Regions from separate parts of the Pseudomonas gorinensis genome, predicted to be linked through region 2. Evidence: riboswitches for the same ligand, from Rfam matches in the RefSeq annotation. Region 2 holds a riboswitch; each other region holds the start of a gene.

What was found. Region 2 has a riboswitch for cobalamin ahead of cobO (cob(I)yrinic acid a,c-diamide adenosyltransferase). Riboswitches for the same ligand answer to the same signal wherever they lie in the genome.
Positions count from the first base shown of each region.
Region 1: linked by a shared signal. The riboswitch ahead of cobW (cobalamin biosynthesis protein CobW) and the one ahead of cobO (cob(I)yrinic acid a,c-diamide adenosyltransferase) in region 2 are both predicted to bind cobalamin.
Region 3: linked by a shared signal. The riboswitch ahead of AB7933_RS23150 (ABC transporter substrate-binding protein) and the one ahead of cobO (cob(I)yrinic acid a,c-diamide adenosyltransferase) in region 2 are both predicted to bind cobalamin.

Region 1 covers NZ_CP167125.1:3,375,687-3,382,587, reverse strand. Annotated here, with positions in the region: gene cobN (cobaltochelatase subunit CobN) at 1-3,639, opposite strand, end outside; gene cobW (cobalamin biosynthesis protein CobW) at 3,643-4,704, opposite strand; cobalamin riboswitch at 4,797-4,996, opposite strand; cobalamin riboswitch at 5,038-5,242, shown strand; gene AB7933_RS15435 (CbtB domain-containing protein) at 5,339-5,527, shown strand; gene AB7933_RS15430 (CbtA family protein) at 5,539-6,243, shown strand; gene AB7933_RS15425 (cobalamin biosynthesis protein) at 6,240-6,632, shown strand; gene cobM (precorrin-4 C(11)-methyltransferase) at 6,703-6,901, shown strand, end outside.
Region 2 covers NZ_CP167125.1:5,400,176-5,407,076, reverse strand. Annotated here, with positions in the region: gene AB7933_RS24435 (AI-2E family transporter) at 1-1,040, shown strand, start outside; gene hda (DnaA regulatory inactivator Hda) at 1,245-1,949, shown strand; gene AB7933_RS24425 (C40 family peptidase) at 2,164-2,793, shown strand; gene AB7933_RS24420 (C40 family peptidase) at 2,938-3,480, shown strand; gene AB7933_RS24415 (PQQ-dependent sugar dehydrogenase) at 3,552-4,865, opposite strand; cobalamin riboswitch at 4,965-5,213, shown strand; gene cobO (cob(I)yrinic acid a,c-diamide adenosyltransferase) at 5,293-5,904, shown strand; gene AB7933_RS24405 (cobyrinate a,c-diamide synthase) at 5,901-6,901, shown strand, end outside.
Region 3 covers NZ_CP167125.1:5,113,154-5,120,054, reverse strand. Annotated here, with positions in the region: gene tspO (tryptophan-rich sensory protein TspO) at 1-406, shown strand, start outside; gene AB7933_RS23165 (alpha/beta hydrolase fold domain-containing protein) at 406-1,332, shown strand; gene AB7933_RS23160 (ABC transporter ATP-binding protein) at 1,714-2,478, opposite strand; gene AB7933_RS23155 (FecCD family ABC transporter permease) at 2,475-3,479, opposite strand; gene AB7933_RS23150 (ABC transporter substrate-binding protein) at 3,476-4,486, opposite strand; cobalamin riboswitch at 4,601-4,795, opposite strand; gene AB7933_RS23145 (DNA/RNA non-specific endonuclease) at 4,878-5,807, opposite strand; gene AB7933_RS23140 (M4 family metallopeptidase) at 5,940-6,901, shown strand, end outside.

The DNA.
Region 1 (6,901 bases), 2.0 Mb from region 2:
CGGGTTGTGCTGCTGCACAAACGCCCGGGTATCGGGGTCGAGCAGGTAGGCGTCGGCGAGCAAGGCGTATTGGTGATCGTCGATCAACGCGGTGGTGGCGTCGAAGGCAAACAGGTTGTCCACGGTCGCCGCCATCTCGAACGCACCTTTATAGCCATGGCGCTTCACGCCTTCGATCCACTTGGGGTTGGCAGCGCGGGAACGGATCACCCGGTTCAGCTCTTCCTTCAAGGTACGCACCCTGGGCAAATCCGGCTGGCTGTGGTCGCCATGGTAGCTGGCGGCCTTGTCGCCACTCAGGGTTTCCACGGCGGCAAGCATGCCACCCTGGAACTGGTAGTAGTCATTTGAATCAAGCAGGTCATGCTCGCGGTTGTCCTGGTTCTGCAACACCGCCTGCACCTGGCTCAGGCGCTGGGCGAACTGCTCGCGGGCGGCGGTGCCCTCATCGCCAGCGCCGTAGGCATAGCCGCCCCAGTTCAGGTAGACCTCGGCCAGGTCCTCGCGGCTTTGCCACAGGCGGCCGTCGATCGCACCCTGCACGCCCGCGCCATAGGCACCGGGCTTGGCGCCAAAGATGCGCCAGCCAGCCTGCTTCGCCGCCGCCTCTTCGTCCAGGCCCGACTCAAGCAACGCCGCACGCTCGCTGCGCACCTTGGCCGCCAGCGGGTTCATGTCGTCCGGTTCATCCAGCGCCGCCACCGCCTGCACCGCTGCGTCGAACAGGCGGATCAGGTTAGCGAAGGCATCGCGAAAGAACCCGGAAACCCGCAGCGTGACGTCGACGCGCGGGCGATCCAGCAGGCTGATCGGCAGGATTTCAAAATCATCCACGCGCTGGCTGCCCGTGGCCCACACCGGGCGCACGCCCATCAGCGCCATGGCCTGGGCGATATCGTCGCCGCCGGTACGCATGGTGGCGGTGCCCCACACCGACAGGCCAAGCTGGCGCAGGTGGTCGCCATGGTCCTGCAAATGCCGCTCGAGAATCAGGTTGGCCGATTGAAAACCGATGCGCCAGGCTGTGGTGGTCGGCAGGTTACGCACGTCCACGGTAAAAAAGTTACGCCCGGTGGGCAGCACGTCCAGGCGCCCCCGGCTCGGCGCGCCACTGGGCCCGGCGGGCACAAAGCGACCACTCAAGGCATCCAGCAGGCCACGCATTTCGGCGGGGCCACAAGCATCCAGGCGCGGCGCCACGACGATGCGCAGGCTTTCGATGACCGCTTTCACAGCCTCCCAACCCGGTTCTTCCAACTGTTCGAGCGGGCCTTCCAGCGCCTGCTCGATCAAGCGCGCTGCGTAGCGCTCCAGGCGCTCGCGGGTGTCGCCGGCGGTACGCCATGACTGTGGATCGATCGTTTGCAGGACCTGGGGCCGGCGACCGGTCCACGGCTCGGCCAAGGCGCAGTCCAGCGGATCGAAACCCAGCTCGAACGCCTTGGCCAATACGCGCAGCAAACTCGATTGCGGGCCACGCCCGTCGCCACGCGGGATGCGCAGCAACGCCAATAAGGTATCGATACGCAAGCGGCCTGCGGGCGACTCGCCAAACACATGCAGACCATCGCGTATCTGCGATTCCTTCAAGTCACACAGGTAGGTATCCAGGCGCGGCAACCAGATCGCCGCGTCGGCGTCGCTGTCCAGTTCCAGTTCCTGGTCGATGCGGGTTTCGCGCACCAGTTTGAGGATGTCTTTTTGCAGCTCACGGGCGCGGCGCGGGTCGAGCAATTGCGCCTCGTAGTATTCGTCGGCCAACAGCTCCAGGTCGCGCAACGGCCCATAGGTTTCGGCACGGGTCAGCGGCGGCATCAGGTGATCGATGATCACTGCCTGGGTGCGGCGCTTGGCTTGGGCGCCCTCGCCCGGGTCGTTGACGATAAACGGGTAGATATTCGGCAGCGGGCCCAGCAACGCGTCGGGCCAGCAGTTTTCCGACAGCCCCACGCCCTTGCCCGGCAGCCATTCCAGGTTGCCGTGCTTGCCGACATGGATCACGCCGTGGGCGCCGTAGGTGTGGCGCAACCAGAAGTAAAACGCCAGGTAAGCATGCGGCGGTACCAGGTCCGGGTCGTGATACACCGCGCTGGCGTCCACCTGGTAGCCGCGTGCGGGCTGGATACCGACGAACGTCTGGCCCAGGCGCAGGCCGGCAATCATCAGGCGGCCGTCGCGACACATCGGGTCGTTGTCGGGCGAGCCCCAGCGCGCCAGTACCGCTTGGCGGTTGGCCTCGGGCAAGCGGCTGAACATCACCGCGTAGTCGTCCAGCCCCAGGCTTTGGTGGCAGGGGCGCAGGTCGAGGCTGTCCAGGTCGTTGGTGACACCGCCGAGCAGTTCATGGATCAGCGCCGTGCCGCTGTCGGGAAGCGTCTCCGGCACCGGGTAACCTTCGCTGTGCAGGGCGCGCAGGATATTCAGCGCGGCGGCCGGGGTATCCAGGCCCACGCCGTTGCCGATGCGGCCATCACGGGTCGGGTAGTTGGCCAGGATCAGCGCGATACGCTTATCCCCATTCGGCACCCGCGCCAGTTCGACCCAGCGTCGCGCCAGTTCGGCAACAAAGTCCATACGTTCCGGCGCGGCGCGGTAGCACACCACGTCCGACTGGCTGCGCTCACTGCGCCAGGCCAGGTCTTTGAAGCTGATCGGCCGGCTGATAATCCGCCCGTCCAGCTCCGGCAAGGCAATGTGCATCGCCAGGTCGCGCGGGCCGAGGCCCTGTTCGCTGGCTTGCCAGCCGGGCTGGTTGTCCTGGGCGCAGATCGCCTGGATCACCGGGATATTGCGGCGAAACGGGCGTAGATGGGGGGCTTCGGGGCTGGATTGGGCAAAGCCGGTGGTGTTCAGAATCACCGCCGCATTGACTTCATCCAGCCAATCCTCGACCACCGCCAGGCAGCCGGGCTCTTTCAAACTGGCCACCGCCACCGGCAACGGGTTAAGGCCCGCTGCCTGCAAACGCTGGCAGAACACATCGATAAAGCCGGTATTGGCCGCCTGCAAATGAGAGCGATAGAACAGCACCGCCGCCACCGGAAACTCCGGGTGCCACTCCATTTGCCAATCATTGAGGCGGGCATTGGCTTGATGCGGGTGATAAATCGCAGTACGCGGCAGAGTGTGTGGCTCGGCCCAGGCGTAGTCACGCTGCAGATAAGCGCTGGCCAGGCAGCGATAAAAATCCAGGGCATTGCCCAGGCCACCCTGGCGCAGGTACTGCCACAAGCGGTCGCGTGCCTCAGCGGCCACGGTGCTGAGGCCACTGAGTTCCGGGTCCGGGCGATCATCACCGGGCACCAGGATCAACGTGACGCCGCGCTCGGCCAGTGCCACCAGGCGCTCGATACCGTAGCGCCAATACCCGATGCCACCATGCAGCGAAATCAGGATGACCTTGGCATGGCGCAGCACTTCATCGACATACAGATCGACCGAGGCGTGGTTCTGCACCTGCATGGGGTTGGCCAGGCGCAGGCTCGGGTAGTCCTCGGGCAACTGCTGGGCGGCTTCGGCCAGCAGCGCCAGGCTGGAATCGCCGCTGCACAGAATCACCAGCTCGGCGGGGGTTTGCCCCAGGTCGGCGATATTGTCGTCCGCGACGAAGCCGCCGGGTTGAGTCCTGAGCAGGTGCATGGGTTAAACGTTGAGCGCTGCGCGCAATTGCGCTTCGAGGCCCGCCGCGTCCAGCGCCTGGCCGATCAGCACCAGGCGCGTGATGCGCGCCTCGTCGGCCCCCCAGGCGCGGTCGAAGTGCTTGTCGAAACGCGTGCCCACGCCCTGGATCAGCAGGCGCATCGGCTTGTTCGGAATCGCCGCGAAGCCTTTGACACGCAGGATGCCGTGCTGCACCACCAACTGGGTCAGCGCGTCGAGCAACAGTGCCTCATCGGCCTGGGGCAGGTCGATGGAGATGGAGTCGAACGCGTCGTGATCGTGGTCGTCTTCACCGTCATGGTGATGATCGTGATGGCTGTGGCGGCCGTCGATATGCTCTTCGGAGCCAGCGCCCAGGCCGATCAGCACGTCCAGGGGCAGGCGACCGCTGCTGGCTTCGACGATCTTCACCGCGGGTGGCAGCTCTTCGGCGACTTCCAGGCGCACGCGGGCCAGGTCCTCGGGGCTGATCATGTCGCACTTGTTGAGGATCACCAGGTCGGCGCTGGCCAACTGGTCGGCGAACAGTTCATGCAACGGCGATTCGTGGTCCAGGTTCGGATCAAGCTTGCGCTGGGCGTCGACCTGGTCCGGGAAGGCGGCGAAGGTGCCGGCGGCCACCGCCGGGCTGTCGACCACGGTGATCACCGCGTCGACGGTGCAGGCGCTGCGGATTTCCGGCCATTGGAAGGCTTGCACCAGGGGCTTGGGCAAGGCCAGGCCAGAGGTTTCGATGAGGATATGGTCGAGGTCGCCGCGACGGGCCACCAGTTCGCGCATCACCGGAAAGAACTCTTCCTGCACGGTGCAGCACAGGCAGCCGTTCGCCAGTTCATACACGCGGCCGTTGGCTTCTTCCTCGGTGCAACCGATCGAGCATTGCTTGAGGATCTCACCGTCAATGCCCAACTCGCCGAATTCGTTGACGATCACCGCAATGCGACGGCCCTGGGCGTTGTCGAGCATGTGGCGCAGCAAGGTGGTTTTGCCCGAGCCGAGAAAGCCGGTAACGATAGTGACGGGAAGTTTGGCCAGTGTTTTCATCGGATGCCCTTGGGGGCGGGCATACGGGACGATAGGCCCTGCGTGGCGCGCAGCAGCAGATTTCGTCACCGGATCACCCCGCCCGGTTGAATTGGAAAATCGGTTGCGAGGCAGGTCTCCTGGCTTGGGGCTTGCGGGTCTTGCGACCGGCGCTGGCTGCGCCTTCCCGCCGCAATGGCAGTGGCGTGGCAGTCAGATAAACCCTTCACAGTTGCGGGGGCAGCCGCGGCTTGAACCGCGTTCCCTTCTTAGCTTCGGCCTGGGCCGAAGAACCTCGAAGGTGCAAGGCTACAGGGGCTCGGTCAATTTGACTACCGTCGCTCTGCATGCTTTCCTACACGCCTTGTTTCGGGTGCCCTTCACAGGGTGAAACGGGAAACCGGTGAGTCATAGCCTTATGACCAGTCCGGTGCTGCCCCCGCAACGGTAAGCGAGTGAAGCGTCAGATCCACTGTGCCTGTACGGCATGGGAAGGCGACGCTTTATAGACCCAGTGTCCCTCGCAAGCCCGGAGACCGGCCCGAATAACATCAGATAACAAACCCGCGGTGGGCGGGCGCTGTTAAAACCCTGCGTGCCCGGCTCGCGGGGTTTGCATGCGCTCGTTTCACCCTGAACACGATAGGGACGCGCCATGTCGATCATCAGCAGCACTTCGCACACCGCCAGCAGTACCGCCACCCTCAGCCAACGCCTGACCGCCGCCATCGGCGCCTCGATCCTGGGCGCGTGCCTGGTGTATTTCGCCGGGTTCTCGCATATCGAGGCGGTGCACAACGCAGCCCACGATACCCGCCACAGCGCCGCGTTCCCGTGCCACTGAGACCTGCCGACATGATCAAACGTATTGCGCAAACCGCAGGGTTCACCGGCTTGCTGGCCGCCCTGCTGCTGACACTGCTGCAAAGCTTCTGGGTCGCTCCGCTGATTCTGCAGGCGGAAACCTTCGAAAAGGCCCCGGCCGCGACTGAAGTCGTGCACGAGCATGCCGCTGGCGCCGCTGCGCACACCCATGACGCCGAAGCCTGGGAACCGGAAGACGGCTGGCAGCGCGTGCTGTCGACCACCGGCGGCAACCTGGTGGTCGCCGTCGGCTTCGCCCTGATGCTGGCCGGCCTCTATACCCTGCGCGCACCGACCCGCACGGCCCAAGGCTTGCTGTGGGGCCTGGCCGGCTACGCGACCTTTGTGTTGGCGCCGACCCTGGGCCTGCCGCCCGAGCTGCCGGGCACGGCCGCCGCCGACCTGGCGCAACGCCAGATCTGGTGGATCGGCACGGCCGCCTCCACTGCGGCCGGTATTGCGCTGTTGGTGTTCGGTGGCAACTGGCTGCTTAAAGGGCTGGGCGTGGCGATCCTCGTGGTGCCTCACGTAATCGGCGCCCCGCAGCCGCAAGTGCATTCGATGCTGGCGCCAGAGGCACTGGAAGCACAATTCAAGATCGCCTCGCAGTTGACCAACGTCGCCTTCTGGCTGGCCCTGGGCCTGATCAGCGCCTGGTTGTTTCGCCGCAACCGCGACGATCAATACTCGGCATGAAACTAGCGGTCGGCCTCGGTTGCCAGCGGGGCTGCGAATTGCACGCCCTGCTGGCGCTGTTTGACACGGCCCTCGCCGAAGCGGGTATCGAGCGCCAGCACATCACCGCACTGGCGAGTCTCGACCGCAAACAGGACGAGCCGGGGTTACTGGCCCTGGCGCATAGGTTGAACCTGCCATTGCAGTGCTTCAGCGCCGAACAGTTGGCCGCGTATGAAGGCCGTCTGAGCCATAAATCAGCGGTCGCCTTTGCCCACACCGGCTGTTACGGCATCGCCGAAAGCGCCGCCCTGGCCCTGGCCGAACAGCTCTCCCCAGGCCCTGCCCGCTTGCTGATCACCCGCAAGAAAACCGCCCAGGCCACCTTTGCATTGGCCTGCGCCGGCTGAAAAATCGATAATTGCGTCTTCCGATCATGAGCAATCTTCATGCTCGCCCGTTTTTCGACAGGAATCCTCCATGACCGTCTACTTCATCGGTGCCGGCCCCGGCGACCCGGAATTGATCACTGTCAAAGGCCAACGGCTGATCCGCAGTTGCCCGGTGATCATCTATGCCGGTTCGCTGGTACCGGCGGCCGTGCTGGAGGGGCATCAAGCGCAACTGGTGGTCAACAGCGCCGAACTGCACCTGGAGCAGATCATCGAGCTGATCAAGA
Region 2 (6,901 bases):
GGATCGTCCTGCTGTGCGTTTTTGTGTTCCTGCTGCATTCGATCCTGACGCCTTTCCTGGTGGCGTTATTGCTCGCTTACCTGTTCGATCCGGTGGTGGATCGCCTGGAGAAAGCCGGGCTGTCACGCACCTTGGGCGTGGTAGCGGTGTTTGCGCTGTTTACGTTGATCATTACCGCGCTGGTGTTGGTGCTGGTGCCGATGCTGGCCAAGCAACTGTTTCGCCTTTATGAGTTGGCGCCGCAGATGCTCGACTGGCTGCAGCACACGGCGATGCCGTGGGCCCAGGCCAAGCTCGGCCTGGCGGATGGCTTCTGGAAGTTCGACAAGGTCAAGGCGGCGATCAGCGAGCATATGGGCCAGACCACCGATATCGTCGGTGTCGTGCTCAGCCAGGCGACGGCTTCCAGCTTGGCGCTGATCGGCTGGCTGACCAACCTGGTGTTGATCCCGGTGGTGGCGTTCTACCTGTTGCGGGACTGGGACATCATGATGGCCAAGATCCGCAGCCTGCTGCCGCGCGACCGCGAGGAGCGCATTGTGTCCCTGGCCGGGGAGTGCCACGAGGTGCTTGGCGCGTTCGTGCGTGGCCAGTTACTGGTGATGCTGGCCCTGGGGGTTATCTACGCCGCCGGATTGATGGCGATCGGCCTGGAGCTGGGCCTGTTGATCGGCTTGATCGCCGGGCTCGCCGCGATCGTGCCCTACATGGGCTTCGTGATTGGTATCGGCGCGGCGCTGGTGGCCGGGTTGTTCCAGTTTGGCGGCGATTTGTACCCGATGCTGGGGATTGTCGCGGTATTCATGGTCGGCCAGGCCCTGGAAGGCATGGTGCTCACGCCGCTGCTGGTGGGGGACCGTATCGGCCTGCACCCGGTGGCGGTGATCTTTGCGATCCTGGCGGGCGGTGAGTTGTTCGGTTTTACCGGCATCCTGCTGGCGTTGCCGGTGGCGGCGGTGATCATGGTCCTGGTGCGCCATCTGCATGATCTGTACAAGGATTCGGATGTGTATACGGGTGTCGAAGACCCCGAGTTGTAATTGCAGTGTCACAAACCCGGTCGATGGCCGGGTTTGTTGTTTCTGGCGCCTGCGTGTCAAATATTCCGCTTGAATCCAGCAAGTTAACGCAAACCTTTGATTTTGCTTGTGGTCTGTTGCATTGTGCGCCCGGCGTCACGGGTATAAACTTTGCAAACTTTACACAGAGGCCACTAACGGTTCGATTGGAGCCGTTCAGTCAGCATGAAACCGATTCAGCTGCCCCTAGGTGTGCGTCTGCGTGATGACGCCACCTTTATCAATTACTACCCAGGCGCCAATGCCGCTGCACTCGGCTATGTCGAGCGGCTCTGCGAAGCCGACGCCGGGTGGACTGAAAGCCTGATCTATCTGTGGGGCAAGCATGGCGTGGGGCGGACCCACCTGTTGCAAGCCGCATGCCTGCGCTTCGAGCAAATGGGCGAGCCGGCGGTTTACCTGCCCTTGGCCGAGTTGATGGACCGCGGTATCACGATATTCGACAACCTTGAGCAGTATGAGCTGGTGTGCCTGGATGACCTGCAGGCGGTTGCCGGCAAAGCTGATTGGGAAGAGGCGCTGTTTCATCTGTTCAACCGCCTGCGCGACAGCGGCCGCCGCCTGCTGATTGCCGCGTCCACCTCGCCCCGTGAGCTACCGGTCAAGCTGGCCGACCTGAAATCGCGCCTGACCCTGGCACTGATCTTCCAGATGCGCCCCCTGTCCGACGAAGACAAGTTGCGAGCCCTGCAATTGCGCGCGTCCCGTCGCGGCCTGCACCTGACCGATGAGGTGGGGCACTTTATCCTCACCCGTGGCACGCGCAGCATGAGCGCATTGTTCGATCTGCTCGAACAGCTCGACCAGGCCTCTTTGCAGGCCCAGCGCAAGCTGACCATTCCCTTCCTGAAAGAAACCCTCGGCTGGTAGTCAGCCCTTGTTTTTTCGGGGCTTTCGGCAAATTCCAGGCGCCAGAAAACCTGCGTTTTGGCCGGTTTGGCCACGCAAAAGGCACGTATAGGGTATTAAGGGCTTAGATGTCATGGCGCAAACAGTAAGTCACATAGAGCGCGATTGAATTTGCAAATCGATGTGATAGAGGGCATAGTCTCGACTTCTTTACACATCAGCCACGGTCGTGCCCATGCTAAATCGCTTCGCACCCCTCGTGCCTCTCGCACTCGTTACCCTGTTGTTTGGTTGCGCCTCCCACCCTCAACAAGTGGCTGAGCAGCACAAAACCCAACAGCAATCCCAGGCAAAATTTGTTGCTGCACAGTCTTCTACCGTTTACGAAGAAGAAGTGGCAACCGAGAAGGAATTGGCCGACTTTGCCGGCAACAAGCCTTATCAGCTGCCCGTGCTGGCCGACAGCATCCTCGAACGCGGCATGTCCCTGATCGGTACCCGTTACCGTTTCGGCGGTACCTCTGAAGCCGGTTTCGACTGCAGCGGTTTCATCGGCTACCTGTTTCGTGAAGAAGCTGGCATGAACCTGCCACGCTCCACTCGCGAAATGATCAACGTGAAAGCACCGTTGGTCGCGCGCAACAACCTCAAGCCCGGTGATCTGCTTTTCTTCAGTACGGCAGGTCGTGGTCGTGTCAGTCACGCCGGTATCTACCTGGGCGATAACCAGTTTATCCACTCCAGCAGCCGTCGCAGTGGCGGTGTTCGAGTCGACAACCTGGGTGACAGCTACTGGAGCAAAACCTTTATCGAAGCCAAGCGCGCACTCGCCATGGCCCCGACAACGGTTACCGCTAGCAAGTAAAGTTAAAGTGATACTTGAAGTTTGACGTGTAAGCGCTAGAATCCCTGGATATTGTTGTAATCCGTTCGCGCAAGCTTTGCTTGCGCGTTCTGGTTTTCAGCGTTCGGCAGCGAAAGCCGCATCCAGACCAGGATTGTTCTGCACATGTCGACCTCGGCCCGCCTGATTCTTATTGTTTGCGCCGCGCTCCTCAGCGCCTGCGCAAGCCGCACACCGCCACCCGCTCACGTAGCGGCCAAGCCTAAGCCGGTGTTCAACTATTCCAGCCAAAGTTTCTCGCCTGCTGCTGAAGATGTGCTCTTCCGCGCGCTGGGCCTGGTCGGCACGCCTTACCGATGGGGCGGCAATACGCCGGATTCGGGTTTTGATTGCAGTGGCTTGATCGGCTTCGTCTACCGCGATGCCGCTGGCATCTCCCTGCCGCGCACCACTCGCGAATTGATCGTGATGCGCGCCCAGGATGTCAGCGAAGAAAACCTGCAGACCGGTGACTTGCTGTTCTTCGCCACCGGTGGTGGATCACAGGTCAGTCATGCCGGGATCTATGTAGGCGAAGGGCGCTTTGTGCATGCGCCACAAACGGGCGGTACGGTGAAGCTGGACACCTTGTCCAAAGCCTATTGGCAGAACGCCTACCTGAGTGCCAAGCGCGTGTTGCCGGCTGAGCACTTGGCCCGCAATCCCTAAGCCAGAAACCGAACCCAATGTGGGAGGCAGCAAGCTCCCTCCCATATTTTTTGTGGTGGTCTTGAGAAAAGTTACTTAACTGCAGACACCCGCCACACCTTATTCCCCACATCATCCGCCACCAGCAGGTCCCCCTGCTGATCGATCACCACACCCACCGGCCGGCCCATAGCGTTCTCATCCTTGTCGAGGAACCCGGTCAGCACGTCCACTGGCTGCCCCTTGGGTTTGCCACCTTCGAACGGCACAAAGATCACCTTGTAGCCACTGTGCGGCTTGCGGTTCCATGACCCGTGCTGGCCGATAAAGGCGCCGTTGACGAACGGTGCAGGTAATTTGCTGCCTTCGGCGAAGGTCAGCCCCAGCGAAGCGGTATGCGGGCCGACGGCGTAGTCTGGCGCGACCGCCTTGGCGACCAGGGCCGGGTCCTGTGGTGTGACACGCACATCCACATGTTGCCCGTAGTAGCTGAATGGCCAGCCATAAAACGCGCCATCCTTGACCGAGGTGATGTAGTCCGGCACCAGGTCGCTGCCGATCTCATCGCGCTCGTTGACCGCGGTCCACAGCTTGCCGCTCTGCGGTTCCCAGGCCATGCCGTTGGGGTTGCGCAGGCCCGAAGTGAAAATCCGGTGCTGGCCACTGGCGCGATCGACTTCCCAGATCGCCGCCCGACCTTGTTCCGCTTCCAGGCCGTTCTCGCCGACGTTGCTGTTGGAACCGACGCTCACATACAACTTGCTGCCGTCCTTGCTGGCCACCACGTTTTTCGTCCAGTGGTGGTTGATGCTGCCGCCCGGCAGGTCGACCACCGTGGTGCCGGCCTGCGTGATTGCGGTTTCGCCCGGTTGATAGGGAAAGCGCAGCAGCTTGTCTGAGTCGGCCACGTAGAGGTCGTTGCCCACCAGGGTCATGCCGAACGGCGAGTTGAGATTCTCCAGGAAGACCGTGCGGGTCTCGGCGACGCCATCGTGATCGGCATCGCGCAGCAAGGTGATGCGGTTCGGGCTGGGCACACCGGCACCGGCGCGGCCCATGACCTTTTCCATTACCCAGCCGCGAATACCCTTGGCGTCGTCCGGCTTGGGCGGCGCATTGGTTTCGGCCACCAACACATCGCCATTGGGTAGCACATACAGCCAGCGAGGGTGATCCAGGCCTTCGGCGAACGCTGTCACCTGGGTGCCCGCGGCGGCGGTTGGCTTCATGCCAGCAGGCCAGCCAATGGCTGGGGCGATATTCACGGTGGGGATCAGGGTCTTGTTGGGCTCTGGCAGTTGGGGCGAAGGGCCGGTGCCATCCGATACCTTCAAGGTCGAGCTTTCTCCGCAGGCAGCGAGGGTGCCTGCGACCATGATCAGTAGGGTGAGTCTTGTTTTATGCATGGTTTTCTCCTGAATGCCTGTAAGGGTAGAGGAGTGCTGCGGCACGATGGTTCAAGTGCAAGGCCAGCTTTAATTGACGCTCCCCCCCCAACCCACTAACCTTCGCGACTTGTTTCAGGTGCTCTGTGACCCAAGGGTCGACTGAGTGAAACAGGGAAGCCGGTGAGTGAGCGCACTTGTACACAGTGTTGCCGCAATTCCGGCGCTGCCCCCGCAACGGTAAATGAGTCAAGACGGTGCTATTGGCCACTGTATCGCGCTGCGATATGGGAAGGCGCAGCGTCGGCCTGCTTTCTATAAAGCGAGCCACTCATGAGTCCGGAGACCGGCCTGGATCATCCAACAGCATCACGGTGGGCGATGCTTGGCTGTCTGTTTTTGTTTTTTCCTGCCCGCCGTTTTTGTCCAGCCCCAACGGAGAGCTGCCATGACCGATTCCCCCGACCGCGACGAACGCCACCTGGCGCGCATGCTGCGCAAAAAAGCCGTGATTGACGAGCGCATTGCCAATTCCCCGAACGAATGCGGTTTGCTGCTGGTGCTGACCGGCAACGGCAAAGGCAAAAGCAGCTCTGCGTTCGGCATGCTCGCGCGCGCCATGGGCCACGGCATGCAGTGCGGCGTGGTGCAGTTCATCAAAGGCCGTAACAGCACCGGCGAAGAATTGTTCTTCCGGCGCTTCCCCGAACAAGTGCGCTTTCACGTCATGGGCGAAGGCTTCACCTGGGAAACCCAGGACCGCCAGCGCGACATCGCCGCCGCCGAGGCCGCCTGGGCCGTGTCTCGCGAACTGCTGCAAGACCCGAGCATCGGCCTAGTGGTGCTGGATGAGCTGAACATCGCCCTCAAGCATGGCTACCTCGACCTGGACCAGGTATTGAGCGACCTGCAAGCCCGTCCGCCGATGCAGCACGTGGTGGTTACCGGCCGTGGCGCCAAGCCGGAGTTGATCGAGATGGGTGACACCGTCACCGAAATGGGCATGCTCAAGCACGCGTTCCAGGCCGGTATCAAGGCACAGAAGGGCGTCGAACTTTGAATCAGCCCCGTCATTGTCCGGCCGTACTGATCGCCGCACCGGCGTCCGGCCAGGGCAAAACCACGGTCACCGCTGCGCTGGCCCGTTTGCACCGCAACCTGGGGCGCAAAGTACGCGTGTTCAAATGCGGCCCGGACTTCCTCGACCCGATGATCCACGAACGCGCCAGCGGTGCGCCGGTGTATCAGTTGGATATGTGGATGGTTGGCGAGCAGGAAAGTCGTCGCTTGCTGTGGGAAGCGGCAGGGGAGGCCGACCTGATCCTGATCGAAGGCGTCATGGGCCTGTTTGACGGTACGCCGTCCAGCGCCGACCTGGCGCGGCACTTCGGTGTGCCGGTGCTGGCGGTGATCGACGGCACCGCCATGGCCCAGACCTTCGGTGCCCTGGCCCTGGGCCTGGCGCGTTATCAGCCGGACTTGCCGTTTGCCGGTGTGTTGGCCAACCGTGTCGGCACCTTGCGCCATGCGCAACTGCTCGAAGGGAGCCTCACCGAAGGCCTGCGCTGGTACGGCGCGTTGTCCCGTGAAACCGGGATTGAGTTGCCCAGCCGCCATCTTGGCCTGGTGCAAGCCAGCGAACTGAATGACCTCGACGTACGCCTGGACGCCGCTGCCCAGGCCCTGGGCAACAGTTGTGAAGTTGCCTTGCCGCCGCCGGTGACCTTCGCCGCGCCTGAAGTGATCGAAGCCGAACCGCTGCTCGCCGGTGTGCGCATCGCCGTGGCCCGTGACGAAGCCTTTGCCTTCACCTATGGCGCCAGCCTGGATCTATTGCGGGCGATGGGGGCCGAGTTGCGCTTTTTCTCACCGATTCATGATCGCCAAGTGCCCGAGGCCGACAGCCTCTATCTGCCAGGCGGGTACCCGGAGCTGCATCACCAGGCGCTGGCGGAAAACACCTCGATGCTCGATGCCATCCGTGCCCATCATGCTGCCGGTAAACCCTTGCTTGCCGAGTGTGGCGGCATGCTCTACCTGCTGGACTCGCTCACCGA
Region 3 (6,901 bases), 290 kb from region 2:
TGCCGCCAGCACCGGTGTCATTTTCAAGCCCGGTGCCTGGTACGAATCCCTGGTCAAGCCCGACTTCACCCCGCCCAACTGGCTGTTCCCGGTGGCCTGGAGCATTATCTACCTGCTGTTGGCCTGGGCCGGTTACCGCTTGAGCCTGATCCCCGACAGCCAGCCGGTGCTGGCATTGTGGGCGGCGCAGATTGCGTTGAACACGCTGTGGACACCGGTATTTTTCGGTGCGCATCAGTTGCTCGCCGGTATGCTGATCATCGTGTTGTTGTGGCTCACCGTCGCCGCAATGGTGGTCTTGGCCGTGCGCCTGGACCTGATTACCGGGCTGATCCTGTTCCCGTACCTGGCGTGGCTGTGCGTGGCGGCGGCGTTGAATTTCTCGATTTTGCGCAATAACCGCTGATGGCCCATAAACCCTGGCCCGCCAGTGCGCCTGAACTGGCTCAAATGCGCCGCTTCAACCAAAAGCTCACTTGGCTGCCGCGCTTCAAAATCCGCAATCGCGTGACACCGCGTTTGATTCAGGCGTTGTTGCGGGTCAGTCAAACGTTCAAGCGGGCGCCGCTGGCCGAGACTCAATTCGTGGGTGCAGTCCCCGTGCGTATCTTGCGGCCGAGCGGCAAGCCCAAGGGCGTGGTGCTGGATATCCACGGCGGCGGTTGGGTGATCGGCAATGCGCAGATGGATGATGACCTCAACCTGGGCCTGGTGAACGCGTGCGAGGTGGCGGTGGTGTCGGTGGATTATCGGCTGGCGGTCGATACACCGATAGAAGGGCTGATGGAGGATTGTTTGAGCGCCGCGCGCTGGCTGTTGGGTGACTGCGCCGAATTTGCCGGGTTGCCGGTGATTGTCGTGGGGGAATCGGCCGGTGCGCACTTGGCGGCGGCGACGTTGCTGGCATTGAAGCAGTGGCCGGATTTGCTCCAGCGCGTGAGCGGTGCGGTGTTGTATTACGGCGTCTATGATTTGGCCGGCACTCCCAGCGTACGCGCGGCGGGCCCGCAGACGTTGTTGCTGGATGGGCCTGGCATGGTGGATGCGTTGCGCAGGCTGACCCCAGGGTTGAGCGATGAGCAGCGGCGACAGCCACCGTTGTCGCCGTTGTATGGCGACTTCAGCGGGTTGCCGCCGGCGTTGATGTTTGTGGGGGCATTGGACCCGCTCAAGGATGACACCCTGCTCATTGCTGAGCGCTGGGGGACGGTGGAAGCCCATCTGCTGCCGGAGGCGGCCCATGGGTTTATCCATTTTCCGTTGGCGATCACCGAGAACGTACTGGCCTATAGTCGGGCGTGGGTCGCGCGCCGGATCGCTGTAGCACCGTAAACCTGCCGCGGTTCTTGCCTGATGGGCCCTTGCTTCAAGAGGTACCCATCATGGGCTTTCGTATGACGGGCCTTGCCCCAATGCCAGTCAGTCAAGGAGGAAAACGAAGCGGGCTTGTTGTGGCGAGCGGGCTTGCCCCGCGTTGGGCTGCAAAGCAGCCCCAGTAAGGCCACCGCGTTTATACAGGCCTATTAAATCGTCAGGTTTTGGGGCCGCTTTGCGCCCCAACGCGGGGCAAGCCCGCTCGCCACAACAAGCCCGCTCGCCACAACAAGCCCGCTTTCCACAATTAGCCCGCTCTCCAGAGTTACCGTTTTCCTCCTTGACTGACTGGCATTAGGGCTCGCCCCCGATGACACTGTTGGGCCGCGTTGTTAAATCTCAGTTCGAGCGCAACCGCAGTATCTGCACGCCGTCGAACGGGTCTGTCAGGTAATGCGCCTGCACGCCGAAGGTTTCCTGCAAGCGTTGCGGCGTCAGCACCTCCAGCGGTTTGCCCAGTGCCACCAATCGCCCATGATCCAGCACGGCCAGGCGGTCACAGGTCAGTGCCTGGTTGAGGTCGTGCAGGGCGATCAAGGTGGTGACGGGTAATGCCTGCACGCCTTTCAAGATCGTCAGTTGATGCTGGATGTCCAGGTGATTGGTCGGCTCATCCAGCAACAGGATCTGTGGCCGTTGCGCGAGGGCGCGGGCGATGTGCACGCGTTGGCGCTCACCGCCGGAGAGGCTGCGCCAGGCGCGTTGGCTCAGGTGGGTGGCGTCGACGTCGTGCAGGGCCTGGCGCACGATGCGATCGTCTTCGCTGGACCACGGGCTCAGCGCCGACAACCACGGTGTGCGGCCCAGTGCCACGGCGTCGAATACGCGGATGGCATCGTCGGTGTCGGCCTGTTGTTCCACCACCGCCAGGCGTTGTGCGATGGCGCGGCGGGACAGCGCGCCCAAACGCTCACCACCCAGGTGCACCTCGCCGCTGGCCGGTGCGCGCAAGCCGGCGAGCAGTTTGAGCAGGGTCGATTTGCCGGAGCCGTTCGGCCCGACGATACCCAAGGTTTCCCCCGACTGGACTTGCAGGTGAATATCGCGCAGCAACTGGGCCTCTCGCACCTTGAAGCCCAGGGCCGTGCAGCTCAGCACCGTCATCGCGCATTCCTCCGGCCGATCAGGATCAGCGCAAATACCGGCGCGCCGACGAGTGCGGTGACCACGCCCACCGGAATGACCTGGCCCTTGATCAAGGTGCGTGACAGCACATCGGCTGTAATCAAAAACAATGCGCCTCCCAAGGCGCTGGCCGGCAGCAGGCGTGAGTGCCCGGTACCGAGCAACAGGCGTGCGGCGTGAGGGATGACCAGGCCGACAAAACCAATGGAGCCGACAATCGACACCATCACCGCGGTGACCAACGCCGCGCAGCCCACCAGCACAAATTGCACGCGGCGCACCGGGATGCCGAGGGACGCCGCCGAGTCGCTGCCGAAGGTGAATGCATCCAGTGCGCGGCGGTGCCACAGGCACACCGCCAACCCCGCGACGGCCACCGGTACCGCCAGCCACACCGACGACCAACGCACGCCGCTGAGATTACCCAGCAACCAGAACAGGATGCCGCGCGCCTGTTCGGAGCTGGCGGACTTGGTGATCAGGAACGCGGTCAGCGCGTTGAACAGCTGCGAACCGGCGATGCCTGCCAGGATGATCTGGCCGGTGCCGCTCGACGACCCGCTGGCCCGGGCGAGCAAAATCACCAGCGCAAACGCCGCCATCGCCCCGGCAAAGGCGCCGGCGGACAGCGAGATCAAGCCACCGCCGACCCCCATCAGCACCACCAGCACCGCGCCGGTCGAGGCACCGGCGCTGATGCCAAGCAGGTAGGGATCGGCCAAGGGGTTGCGCAACAACGACTGCAGAATCACCCCGCATGTGGCCAGCCCCGCACCGCAGGCGGCGGCGACCAGCGTGCGAGTGAGGCGATAGTTCCACACCACGCCTTCGTCGATAGGGTCCAGCGCGTAGCCGGCGGCCCACAGTTTATTAGCCAACACCTGGAGCACTACCTGCGGCTCGATGGCGGTTTCGCCGATGGCTACGCCGGCCAGTATGGCGATCAACAGCAGCGCCAGGGCGAGAAGCGTTCTGCTCATTTGGGCAGGTCGTAGCTGTCGATGGCGCTCGCCAGTTGGTCGAGCCCATCGAAAGTACGCACGCTGGCCTGTAGGGCCATGGCGTCGAGGATGATGATGCGGTTGTGTTTCACCGCGTCCATGTTGCGTGTCACCGGGTCGCTGCGCAGGAAGGCCAGTTTCTGTTCGTAGTTGTCGGCCGGGTAGCGGCGGCGGTCCATGCGCGCGATCACCAGGAAGGTGGGGTTGGCTTTGGCGAGGGTTTCCCAGCCGACGGCGGGCCACTCTTCATCGGACTGCACCACGTTGTGCAAGCCGAGGGTTTGCAGCATGAATTCGGGGACACCCTTGTGGCCGGCCACATAGGGATCGCTGGCCATTTCGGCGCTGGAGAACCACACCAGCGCACTGGCCTGCTTGAGGCCCTTGTTGCGGGCGGTGGCGACGGACTTGGCCAGGCGCGCCTTGAGCGCCTCGTTCAGTTGCTGGCCGCGGTCCGGCACGTCGAAAATCTCGGCCAGTTGGCTGATGCTTTTATAAATGGTGTCGATGCGGAACGGCTCCAGGCGTGTGCCGTCGGCGCCCACCAGGTTGTTCTTGCCTTCGCAGTCGGACGGCAGCAGGTAGGTGGGGATCTTCAATTCATGAAACTGCTCGCGGGTGCCGACCACGCCTTGTGGGCCAACCACCCATTCCAACTCGGCGGCCACCAGTTGCGGGCGCTTGGCAATGACCGCTTCGAAGCTTGGCTCATTGTTGGCCAGGCGCTCGATGGTGTCGTTCTGTGCCTTGAACTGCGGCAACACGTTGTTGAACCACAACGCCGTGCCGACCACTGTGTTGCCCACACCCAGGGCGTAGAGCATCTCGGTCGCCGCCTGGCCAATGGTTACGCTGCGGGCGGGCGCTTGCTGAAAGGTCAGAGTGCTGCCGCAGTTCTCCAGCGTCAGCGGGTAGTGGGTGGGCGTCGCCTGGGCCAGGGCACAGAAGCCCAGGCCGGTGAGCAGGGCGGTAACGCGTGGCAGCATGGGGCAATCTCCTGGGAGCCGTACGTGGAACTGGGGAGGTACGGTTCGGAAATACGCCCTCGGACGCTGCGGTGGAGGCAGCCAAGGATGTCCTTCCCGGACACCCCGCCGGTTAGTGGTTTTACTGGGCCGGCAGGTCTCCTGACTGATGCGTCGTCACCCGGCTCCAGCCTTCCCGGAGGGTATCCAGTGGCGTTGAGGAGCAGGCTCGGCATCTACAGTTGCGGGGGCAGTTCCGATTGACGCGGGGGTACCGCGCTTCGGATTCCCTATTAGTCCCGTTTGGGAACCGGCGCGGTATGGTAGTCGATTGGGCTGGGGAGGGGGAACCGAATGGCGGCTTTCTGTAGGCGCGTGCAGGCTCGCGCCCACATAAAGCCGCGGTAGCCGGTCAGAGGCGTATATCTTCAGGGCCGCGGATCAGTGCTTCAATTCGCGTCCCCGTTGCGCGCTCTTCATTGCTGAAACCGTCGTAGTCGGCCAGGTTGGCGAAACGGATGCCGGTCAATTGCTCGATCTGGATCACACTGCGCCGGTAGGTCCGCAGTTGGCCAAATACCAGATCAAGCTGACCGAGTTCACGGCTCTGGTCGATCATGTAGGCGCTGGCAGAGGGCTTGCCGTCGTCGCCGAGGTAGGCCACCACTTTCCAGAATGCCTTGGGGATTTTCACGCCGCGGTAGACACGGTCGTCATCGGCCAACACCGGGCCGGTAAACACCGTGGCCCGGGCCTTCCAGCGTTGTGTGTTGTCGAGAATGTAGTCTTCGAGCTCCAGCCAGGTCTTCTGGTTGAACCCGCTCATCTGCGGCGAGCAATTGGTGAAATGGAACGTATCGAGGTTGGCGGTGTTGGCCTCGTCGCCCCAGTTGGGATCCTGTCGTCGCACCAGGTGGCCGCGATCCAGGCCGTTGTTGGTGTAGAGCTCGTCGCCAATCTGCGCGCTGATGGGCAGGCGGCCGTCGTAGGCCCAGGTGTCGTTGCTGCGAACGATATCCACCGCCTGTCCGCCGTCGATATTCACGCCCACATAGAGCGCCATCCGTCGGGAACGTGACAGGGTCACCGAGAAATGCGTGTAGTCCAGGCGCAGCGGCTGGACGTCAGTTGCCAATGCCTCATCCACCGTGGGCCACGGCACGGCGAAGCCGCTGAGAAAGTCGGGTGCGTAGCCACGCCGGTCCTGCAAATCCTTGGCGGGCGTCACACGGGGCGTCGCCGCCCTGGCTTCCATCAGGCTGGGGGTGGCCGGGATCAACGGGCGTAGATCGACGAGCCGGGGGCGGTGGGTCAGGTCAATTTTGGCTTTGCGTGCTGGCATCGCGAGTTCCTCGCAGTCTTGGGTAAACACGACTGCAACACAGGTTCATGACAATTAGGGCCAGGTGCCCGCAGCAGGGCTATCCTGAACCGGTGACCCGGACGTTCATTACCCGCCAAAAGGAGCCAGCCCATGTGTGTTCGCCACCCGCGCCAGGCGATTTTCTGCCTGATCCCGCCTTACATCCTCGACCAGATCGCGCGTAACGGTAATAAAACGCAACGGGACGTCGCGCTACGTACCCGCGCCAAGGACAGCACGTTCCGCTCGTTGCGCATGGTCGCCGAGCCCGCTCATGGCCCGGCCCGTATGGCCTTGGCCATGGGCGCCGGCAAACGGCGTTCGATCTACGGCGCCGAGGGCACGGATAGCCTGCCAGGCAAGCTGATCCGCGGCGAAGGGCAGCCCGCCAGCGGCGATGCGGCGGTAGACGAAGCTTATGACGGTTTGGGCGCCACGTTCGATTTTTTTGACCAGGTCTTCGACCGCAACTCCATCGACGATGCCGGTATGGCGCTGGACGCGACCGTGCATTTTGGCCAGAACTACAACAATGCGTTCTGGAACTCGACCCAGATGGTGTTTGGTGATGGCGATCAGCAATTATTCAACCGGTTCACGATCGCGCTTGATGTGATTGGCCATGAATTGGCCCACGGCGTGACCGAGGATGAAGCCAAGCTGATGTATTTCAATCAATCCGGCGCCTTGAACGAGTCGTTGTCGGATGTGTTTGGCTCGCTGATCAAACAGTACTCGTTGCAGCAGAAGGCGCAAGATGCCGATTGGTTGATCGGCAAAGGGTTGTTTACCGACAAGATCAAAGGCATTGCGCTGCGCTCGATGAAAGCACCCGGTACTGCCTTTGACGACAAGTTGCTGGGCAAGGACCCACAACCGGGGCATATGGATGATTTCGTACAGACTTACGAGGACAATGGCGGGGTGCATATCAATTCTGGCATTCCCAACCATGCGTTCTATCAGGTGGCCACGAAGCTGGGTGGGTTTGCCTGGGAACGTGCGGGGCGGATCTGGTATGACGCATTGCGCGATGCGCGCTTGCGGCCGAACTCAGGGTTCCTGCGCTTCGC